Regions from separate parts of the Brevundimonas sp. SPF441 genome, predicted to be linked through region 2. Evidence: predicted binding sites of a transcription regulator. Region 2 holds the regulator's gene; each other region holds the start of a gene.

Region 1 (3,277 bases), on a different contig from region 2:
TCTGGATCTGTTCAATCGAACCCGAAGCCAGATCGGCGCGACGCGTTTGCGCTGGCTTGGCGTCTCAGCCCTGGCGCTGGGCGTCAGCATCTGGTCGATGCATTTCATCGCCATGCTGGGGTTCGAGGCCGAAGGCCTCGTCTTCTATGATCCCGGCCTGACGCTGGTCTCCTTCCTGCTGGCGACGGGCGGCACGGCGGCGGCCTTCCTGACGGCGGGCACGGCGCAGGCCAGCCCCCTGCGACTGGCGCCGGCGGCCCTGCTGATGGGCGGGTCCATCGTCGCCATGCACTATGTCGGGATGGCGGCGATGCGGATGAACGCCGTCCTGAGTTATCAGCCCGTGCTGGTCGCCCTGTCGGTCGTGGTGGCGGTCGCCGCCGCCTACGCTGCCCTGGTGGCGGCCCGTCAGGAACGAGGTCTGGCCTGGCGCGCGGTCGCCGCAGTGATCCTGGGGATGGCCATCGTCTCCATGCACCATGTCGGCATGGCGGCCCTGATCCTGACCCCGACCGCCGACGCGGGGCCGTTGCAGGGCGGGGCGTCGCCGGTGGTATTGGCGGTCGCGGTGACGACCGGGGCGGTGACACTGCTTTTTCTCGCGCTCGGCGCCTCGATCGTCGATCAGCGGGCCAATGTTCTGGCGGCCGTGGACGCCGGCGGCGTGGGGTTCTGGGAAGCGACCCTGCCGATGAAGACGACGATGATGTCAGGCCGCGCGCGCGAAATCCTGTCCATCGATCCGTCCTGCCGTCTTGGCCCGAGCGAAGTCGGCGACCGTCTGTCGCCCGAGGATCTGCCGTTGCATCGTCAGGCGCTGGAGCGCGCCCTGGCCGGGGAGGGCGAATACGATCAGGAATGGCGTCTGCCGGCCTCTGGCCGCTGGATCCATCTGCGCGGACGCCTGATCCGCAGTCGTTCGGGCCGGCCGATCAAGATGTCGGGCGTCATCACCGACATCACGGATCGCCGCGAGGCCTTCGCCGCCTTGGCCGACAGCGAACGCTTGCAGCGATTGCTGATCAACGAACTGAATCACCGGGTGAAAAACACACTGGCCACGGTGCAGTCCATCGCCCACCAGACCGCGCGGCGCACGCCGGATGTCGCCACCTTCACCGCCCTTTTCGAAGCGCGGCTCGTGGCCCTGTCCAACACTCAGAATCTGCTGACGGCTGCGAACTGGGAGCATGTCGATCTGCGCGCCATGTTGGCTCAGGAACTGGCCCCCTATGCCGAGGAACAGGTCCGCCTGACCGGTCCGGCCGTCGATCTGAACGCGCAACAGACGTTGGGGATGGGGATGGTCTTTCACGAGCTGGCGGTGAACGCCGCCAAATACGGCGCCCTGTCGAACGCCTCGGGCTGTGTGCGGATCGACTGGTCCGTGGCGGAAGGCCATCTGCTGCTGGATTGGGTGGAAAGTGGTGGGCCGGCGGTGTCGCCGCCTCAGCGCAAGGGTTTCGGTTCGGTGCTGATCGACTCGACGATCAACCGCTCGCTGCACGGCTCGGCGGTCATGACTTACGACCCCGAAGGCGCCAGCTTCAGCCTGCGCCTTCCGCTTTAGCTGGCGTCAAAAACGGTCGTAGGTTTTGGATGTTCTCGTTTTGATCGATGAGAACATCTTGTGAACCAGAACAAACCATGCACATAGTCGACCTCACGAAACGGGGGCGGGTCCAGGCGGGTCTCTCCCAAGCTGAATGACGGGAATCATGGCAAGGGAGACGAAGGCAATGGCTTCACAGGCGGCACTCAAATTGGTGGGCAAGGACGACGGCGACAAGCAACGCGCCCTGGAGGCGGCGATCGCGCAGATCGATCGCGCCTTCGGCAAGGGTTCGGTGATGAAACTGGGCAAAGCGGGCGTGGTCGCCGAGATCGACAGCGTCTCGACCGGCTCGCTGGGCCTGGACATGGCGCTGGGCATCGGCGGCCTGCCGGTCGGGCGGGTGATCGAGGTGTTCGGCCCGGAATCCTCGGGCAAGACGACCCTGGCTCTGCACACCGTCGCGGAAGTGCAGAAGAAGGGCGGGGTCGCCGCCTTCGTCGACGCCGAACATGCGCTGGACCCGGTCTATGCCCAGAAGCTGGGCGTCAATCTGGATGATCTTCTGGTGTCGCAGCCGGACACCGGCGAGCAGGCGCTGGAGATCGTGGATACGCTGGTCCGGTCGGGCGCCGTGGACATCGTGGTCATCGACTCCGTCGCGGCCCTGACGCCGCGCGCCGAGATCGAGGGCGAGATGGGCGACAGCCTGCCGGGCCTTCAGGCGCGCCTGATGAGCCAGGCGCTGCGCAAGCTGACGGCCTCGATCTCCAAATCGAAATGCATTGTGCTGTTCATCAACCAGATCCGTCACAAGATCGGCGTCATGTACGGCTCGCCCGAGACGACGACGGGCGGCAATGCGCTGAAGTTCTACGCCTCGGTGCGTCTGGATATCCGCCGCACCGGCGCGATCAAGAACCGTGACGAGGTGGTCGGCAACACCACCCGGGTCAAGGTGGTCAAGAACAAGGTCGCCCCGCCGTTCCGCGAGGTCATCTTCGACATTATGTACGGCGAGGGCATCTCCAAACTGGGCGAAGTCATCGACCTGGGCGTTAAGGCCGGCATCATCGAAAAGTCGGGCAGCTGGTTCAGCTATGACTCCACCCGGATCGGTCAGGGCCGCGAGAATGTGCGCGAGTTCCTGAAGCAGAACCCCGACATCGCGGCCTCGATCGAAAAGGCCGTGCGCGCCTCGACCAACAAGATCGCCGACGAACTGCTGGGCACGCCCGAGCCGGACGAAGGCCAGGATCTGGAAGGCTAACACCAACATCCGTGGCTGGGCGGACTTTCAGAGTTTGTCCCGGGCTCGGTCCGGTCTTTTCACCGCTACTCCGTCGCCCCTAGCGACCCGCCACCGACCCCGCGAAGGGCGGCGGAGCGACCCGCTCGACCTCGTGTCGAGCGGGTCTTTCTTTTGATAGCGGAGCATCTTCCCCTTTCTTCATTCCGGGTCTGCGCTGCGCGCCCGGAATGAAGAAAGAAAAAGTGGTGCCAAACGAAAACGGGCGACCCGAAGGCCGCCCGTTCCGTCTTCTGTGGATGTCCGCGACCGATCAGGCGGCGGCCTTCTCCGGGGCGAACTTGCCGTAGAAGGTTTCGTTCTTCGCCGCCATGTCGCGCAGCAGCTGCGGGACCTTGAAGCGATCGCCATAGGTCGCGGCCAGACGGTCGGCGGTCTCGACGAACTTGGCCAGGCCGATGCCGTCGATCATGCTG
Region 2 (3,277 bases):
TCACAGGACGCGATCGAAGCCTTGGCCCGCAATGCGTCGGCTCCGCGCGGCTTTCGCGTCGCCTTGGAGCGGGTCGGAGAGGAAACCGGTCGTCCCGCCCTGATCGCCGAGATAAAGAAGGCCAGCCCGTCTAAGGGCCTGATCCGGCCCGATTTCGATCCACCGGCTCTGGCCCGCGCCTATGAGGCCGGCGGTGCGGCCTGTCTGTCGGTGCTGACCGATGCCCCCAGCTTCCAGGGCGACGACGCCTATCTGGGCCAGGCCCGCGAGGCCGTCGCCCTGCCCTGCCTGCGCAAGGATTTCTTGGTCGATCCTTGGCAGGTCGCCGAAAGCCGCGCCCTGGGCGCCGACTGCATCCTAATCATCTTGGCCATGGTCGATGACCGGTTGGCCGCCGAGCTGCTGTCGGAAGCCGAACGCTTTGGCATGGACGCGCTGATCGAGACGCACGACGAGGAAGAAATGGCGCGCGCTTGTGCGCTGGGCGGCGATCTGGTGGGGGTCAATAATCGCTCGCTGCGCACGTTCGAGGTCGATCTGGAAACCACGGAGCGGCTGTCGATGCTCAGCCCCGTGCGCGCTCTGCTGGTCGCCGAGAGCGGCATCTTCACGCCCGACGACGTGGCGCGCGTTTCGGCTGCCCATGCCCAGGCGATCCTGGTCGGCGAGAGCCTGATGCGCCAGGCCGATGTCGAGGTGGCGACCCGTCAGTTGCTGGCCGTTTGAGCCGAGACGCGGCGGCAAGCCTCGCCGTTAAGTTGACATTAGCAAGGAACACTTACAGAACATCGACAAATGTTCACGGCCCGTTCCGATTCGTCGGCGGGCGCATGAGGGCCTGGCGATGCTCACGCGCAAACAGCACGAACTGCTGATGTTCATCCACGAACGCATCCAGGAGACCGGCGTCTCCCCTTCGTTCGACGAGATGAAGGAGGCGCTCGATCTGGCCTCCAAGTCCGGCATTCACCGGCTGATCACGGCGCTGGAGGAACGAGGCTTCATTCGCCGTCTCGCTCACCGCGCTCGCGCTTTGGAAGTCACGAAACTGCCCGAACAGGCGACGGCCGGCGCGCCGCGCGGTCGCGCCGGGTTCAAGCCCGACGTCATCGAGGGCGGCGGCGGTGTCAGACCTGCGGCTCCGATGGCGGCCAACGACACCCGCGAACTGCCGCTGATGGGCAAGATCGCCGCCGGCACGCCGATCGACGCAATCGAGCATGAAACGGCGCGCTATCCGGTCCCGGAATCCATGCTGGGTTCGGGCGAGCACTATCTGTTGGAGATCGAGGGCGACTCCATGATCGAGGCGGGCATCCTGAACGGCGACATGGTGGTGATCAAATCGACCGACAACGCCGCCTCCGGAGAAATCGTGGTGGCTCTGGTGGAAGGCGAGCAGGCGACGCTGAAGCGCCTTCGCAAGAAGGGGGCCTCGATCGCGCTGGAACCCGCCAACCGCAACTACGAGACCAAGATCTACGGCTCGGATCAGGTCGCGGTCCAAGGCAAGCTGGTCGGCCTTATGCGCCGCTATCACTGACGTCCGGATCGGACTGACGCGCCCAGGGGCGGTCGCCGCGAACGTCGGCCGTCCACACCGCGCGCCATCGATTCGGCTCGCCCGAACGGACGCGCCACAACTCCACTGCCCCGCCTCGCGCAAAATCCACCCCGTCCAGGACAAGGCGATCCTGACAGGCGCTTGGAATTGAGGTGACGACAGCGCGGACGCTGACGACGGGCGCTGCGCGGCATAACGCCCCCATCTGATCTGAGCTCGGCGACTTCCGCCCCCACCAGATCGCCACGGGGCCAGCCTCACCGGTCTCCGGGCGACATGAAAAGCGGTCGCAGACCCAGCCCGTCTCCGACCGATCCATCATGGTCAGCCCCCGTCGCCGCGACCAGAGATCCACCGCAAACTCGCGCACGCCGGGCCGGACCACAACGGCCGCCTGATCACGGTGAAAGGCGGCGTTCGTCCCGCCATCGCCAATCCAGAGGTCCGGCGTCGGCGCACGCGGCCAGATCAGAACGGCGGCTGCGAACGGCAGTCCCAACCATCGCAGGCGGCCTTGCCACAGACAGACGAACAACACGCCCAGAAAGGCGATTGGCAGGACATAATTTGGCGCGCTGGCGACCGTTTTGACCGCGCCGGGCAATCCCGCCGTCCAGGTGCCGATCGCCAACATCAGGTCCACGCCCCATCCCGCAACCGCCAGGAACGGTCCCCCCAGCCCCAAAGGCTCAAGCGCTGCGCCCAAGGCAAGCGCCGGCATCAGGATGAAGTCCGCCACGGGCGACGTGCCGAGATTGGCCAGCAGTCCGTACATGGCGGTGCGGTTGAAATGCTGCATGGCGAACGGTCCCGTCGCCAATCCTGCGACGACGCTGGCCGCCACAGCCGCCGTCAACCAACCGCCTAGCCGTTGGACTGCCAGGATTGGCCAGGGCGCGGATATTTCGCGCGGGCGCTTCGGCCAGGCCTCAACCAGGGCGACCAAGGCCGCCGTCGCCGCGAACGACATCTGGAAACCCGGCGTGACGATGGCTTCAGGCTGTATGGCCAGAACGATGAAGGCCGCCACAGCCAGGCCATGCATCGTGACCGCCTGTCGATCCAGCAGGATGGCCAGAAAGGCGATGGAGGCGGTGATCGCCGCCCGCTCGGCCGGCGGCGGCGCGCCCGACACCACCAGATAGACTCCGACCGCCGTCAGCCCCGCCAATGCCGCGACCTTCTTGCCGTGAACCCGCAAGGCCAACCAAGGCCAGGCCGCCACGCCCAGCCGCACGGCGAAGAAGACGAAACCGCCGACGATGGCCATGTGCAGGCCCGACACCGACAAGATGTGCGCCAGACCGGAGTCCCGCATCACGTCCATGTCCTCCTGACTGATCCAGGTTTCATGGCTAGTCGTCATGGCGGCGGCGATCCCGCCGGTCCGTTCGCCGAGTCTTGCCTCGATCCGCTCGGCCAGTGCGAAACGGGCGCCGTTGACCGCCGTTTCAAGTCGAAGTCGCCACGGCGGCGTGGCAAGCTCGGCCCCACGCGTTTCACCCAAGGCGAACGCCACGCCTCCCATGCCTTGGAAGAAGGCGTTGCGGCCGAAGTCGTAGGCGCCGGGGCTGGCCGGCGCAGGCGGCGGATTCAGAATGGCGAACAAGCGGATCGCTTCGCCGGGCCGCGGCGGCTCGCCCCGCACCGTCGCCCGCAAGCGCACCGGCGTCTGTTCGGGCGTCAGTCCGCGAATCCAGACCGGCGCGATCA
Region 3 (3,277 bases), on a different contig from region 2:
ATCTTTCCCGAAACAGACGCAGAACACCGGAAGCGTCCCGGCTCGGTCGCCCCGTTCGGACGGTGATATGGCGCACCTCCCCATCGATACGAAAGAAGCTGACCCGAAAGGCGCGCCCGCCCTGACCGCGCAAATCCAACTGATCCATCACCTCGAGGAGCAGATCGCCGATGACGGCTTCGACATCGATCATTTCCGTGATCGGTTCGACCAGGATCCGGCTCACGGCGATCATCATGACCGGCCGTTGGGGTCTTATCCGCGTATCCTCACGCCCCAGGACGCGGTTCAGCCGGGTCGCCGCCACTGCGCCAAAGCGGGCGGCGATGGGGGCCGTGGGTCGATCGTCCAGATGCGCCATGGTCTTCAGCCCGGCGCGCGTCAGGGCCTGCGTTTCCTTCTCCGAAAGCTCCAAGGCCGCGACTGGAAGACGACGCAGAGCCTGACGCTGGTTCGCACCCTCGTAAATCCCACCGCTTCCAAACCGCCCCAACGCACGCGCCGCTTCCGGCGTGCCGGCCATGGCCAGCCGCACCGCCAGACCGACGCGACGCGCTCGCGCCTCGACGGCCTGCATCAATCCCATCTCGCCTCCGAACAAGTGGGCGCAACCGGTCACATCAAGCGCCAGGCCATCCAGACCGTCTGTCGCCGCCATCGGCGTGAACCGGCCGAAGTCCAGCAGAACGCGCTTCAACAAAGCCGCATCCGCTTCGGGACGATGCACGACCACTCGAACATCCGGCGCCCTGGCCCGCGCGTCCGCCAGCGTCATTCCCGGAGATAGTCCCATCTCCAACGCCTGCCGATTTGCGGCTGCCAGCCTCAGCGCGCCCTTCACCTTCTCGACCAGCACGGTCGCCGGCTCAGCCGAAGCGTCGGATCGCCCCTCCTCGCGCCGCAGCCGATCTGTCGACAACAGAGGAAACCAGACCGACAGGTAGCGCCGGTCGTTGCGCGTGTTGATGTCCGGCATTGCGCCCACTCTGTTCGAAAACTCCGCGCTCACGATCCCATTCCATGGTCCAGGCCTTCGGCGGCGCGCCCGACCGATGCCGCAACAACTCGATCCCATAGTTCGGACGGCCGGGAGCATCCGCCTCCAAGGCTTGGGACAAGGCTGCGCGAACGCGCCAGCGGGTCTCGGCTGCGGTGGGCTGGGGTTGAGCCGCCAGTCGGGTCAGGATCGCCGTCGCCCGCCCCTGCCCCGCCGCCATGGACAGACGTCGCGTCGCCGTCAGGCCTAGGACCCGGCTTTCGCCCCAGGTCGTAAGCAGCACCGCACCCGCTGCGCCGCATGATAGAGCCTCCTCACCCGCCGCCAGCAGGTCCTTGGCTTCCTTGACGCTCACCAAGATCACTCGTCCGGGATCCAAACCCAGTTCGCGCAATCCGGGTCCGTAAATCTGACCGGTCTCCAGCCCGGCCATGGCCTGGATGCCCCACACCAATGGTCGATCCTTCGAGGCCCGCTGAAAAAGACCCAACGCAAAGCCCAAAGCGGCCGTCGCATCCGGCGTCGTCGCCGCATAGATTTCGTGCAGGCCATGGCTCGAAAGCCCGCCGATGTGCCGGTCCGCTTGTGCGTGACCCAAGTCAAAGCGGTCGGCGTCGGTCGGATGACCGTCCGTTTCCATCGCCTTCAGGCGCTGACGCAATGCCTCGATACCGCGGTCGGACTGCACAACAGTTCTCCTTTTGTTCTCTTATATGCCGCTCGCCCCACCCTCGGAGTCAAGCGCAAGCAACCTTGGCCATGGGAATTTATTCCGGCGCACTCTAGCGGCCGAATATCGAGAATACTTGACTTTGACGCAGGGACTTCTATATCGCCCCCAGCCTCGGGACAGGTCTGCGATCCGCGCCGCCCGCTCGCCCAAAGAGGGGCGGTTCCGTCGCTGCTATGCACGCAGACGCTTTCTCTCCCAAGGATTCATGACCGAATTTTCCCAACTGGGCCTTTCGCCCACGACCCTTCAGGCCGTCGCCGACACCGGCTACACGACCGCTACGCCCATTCAGGAACAGGCGATCCCCGTCGCCCTCGCCGGACGTGATGTTCTCGGCATCGCCCAGACCGGCACCGGCAAGACCGCCGCCTTCACCCTGCCCCTGGTCGACCGCCTATCCACTGGCCGCGCCCGCGCCCGCATGCCGCGCGCCATCGTCCTGGCGCCGACGCGCGAACTGGCTGACCAGGTCGCCGAGAGCTTCGCCAAATACGCCAAGGGCACCAAACTGAGCTGGGTGCTGCTGATCGGCGGCGTCTCCATGGGCGACCAGGTCGCGGCGCTGAACAAGGGCGTCGACGTCCTGATCGCCACGCCCGGCCGCCTGCTGGATCTGTTCGAACGCGGCAAGATGCTGCTGACCGGCGTCGAGATCATGGTCGTCGATGAAGCCGACCGCATGCTGGACATGGGCTTCATCCCCGACATCGAGCGCATTTTCAAACTGACGCCGCCTCGTCGTCAGACCCTGTTCTTCTCGGCCACCATGCCGCCGGAGATCACGCGCCTGACGACCGCCTTCCTCAAGGATCCGACCCGGATCGAGGCCTCGCGTCCGGCTATGACCGCCGACACCATCACCCAATACATCGTCCGCATCCCGACCTCGGACCCCAAGGCCAAGCGGACCGCCCTGCGCGCCCTGGTCGGCCGTGAGGACGTGCGTAACGGCATCGTCTTCTGCAATCGCAAATCCGAAGTCGATATCGTCGCCAAGTCGCTGAAGACCCACGGCTTCGACGCCGCGCCGATCCATGGCGACCTGGATCAGTCGCACCGGATGAAGACCCTGGCGGACTTCCGCTCGGGCGCACTGAAGATTCTGGTCGCCTCCGATGTCGCCGCGCGCGGCCTGGATATCCCGGACGTCAGCCACGTCTTCAACTACGACGTCTCGCACCACGCCGACGACTACGTCCACCGCATCGGCCGCACCGGCCGCGCCGGCAAGCTGGGCCAAGCCTTCATGATCGTTACCCCGACCGACGACAAGTCGCTGGATAAGGTGCTGAAGCTGATCAAGAAGGATCCGGAAGAGCTGGTTCTGGACGGCATCGATTTCGCCGCCATCAAGGACGGCCCACGCCGCGACGACAAACGCTCGGGCGAACGCGGTCGCAGCCGGTCGCGCACCAGCAGCGCGCCCACCCCGTCCGCCGAGCCTGTCGACATCGCCCCCGTCACCGCCGCGTCTTCGTCTGAAGAGGCCGAAGCGCCGCGCAGCCGCAGCCGCCGCAAGGCCCGCCCCGAGACTCCGGTCGAAATTG

Evidence for each region. The regulator LexA, encoded in region 2, represses DNA repair genes until DNA is damaged. The targets are predictions, from matches to a motif close to ATGTTCNCNANNTGTTCT.
Region 1: recA (recombinase RecA) is a predicted target of LexA. The motif match lies at 1,621-1,638, and genes of this name have one in related genera.
Region 3: GGC30_RS01440 (ImuA family protein) is a predicted target of LexA. The motif match lies at 1,688-1,705, and genes of this name have one in related genera.

What each region holds. Positions count from the first base shown of each region.
Region 1 is NZ_WJWX01000032.1:17,419-20,695, reverse strand. It holds gene GGC30_RS14725 (MHYT domain-containing protein) at 1-1,570, shown strand, start outside; gene recA (recombinase RecA) at 1,740-2,822, shown strand; gene GGC30_RS14715 (3-hydroxyacyl-CoA dehydrogenase NAD-binding domain-containing protein) at 3,115-3,277, opposite strand, start outside.
Region 2 is NZ_WJWX01000003.1:78,411-81,687, forward strand. It holds gene trpC (indole-3-glycerol phosphate synthase TrpC) at 1-726, shown strand, start outside; gene lexA (transcriptional repressor LexA) at 845-1,543, shown strand; gene GGC30_RS03285 (ComEC/Rec2 family competence protein) at 1,524-3,277, opposite strand, start outside.
Region 3 is NZ_WJWX01000001.1:298,558-301,834, forward strand. It holds gene GGC30_RS01435 (DNA polymerase Y family protein) at 1-976, opposite strand, end outside; gene GGC30_RS01440 (ImuA family protein) at 867-1,685, opposite strand; gene GGC30_RS01445 (DEAD/DEAH box helicase) at 1,936-3,277, shown strand, end outside.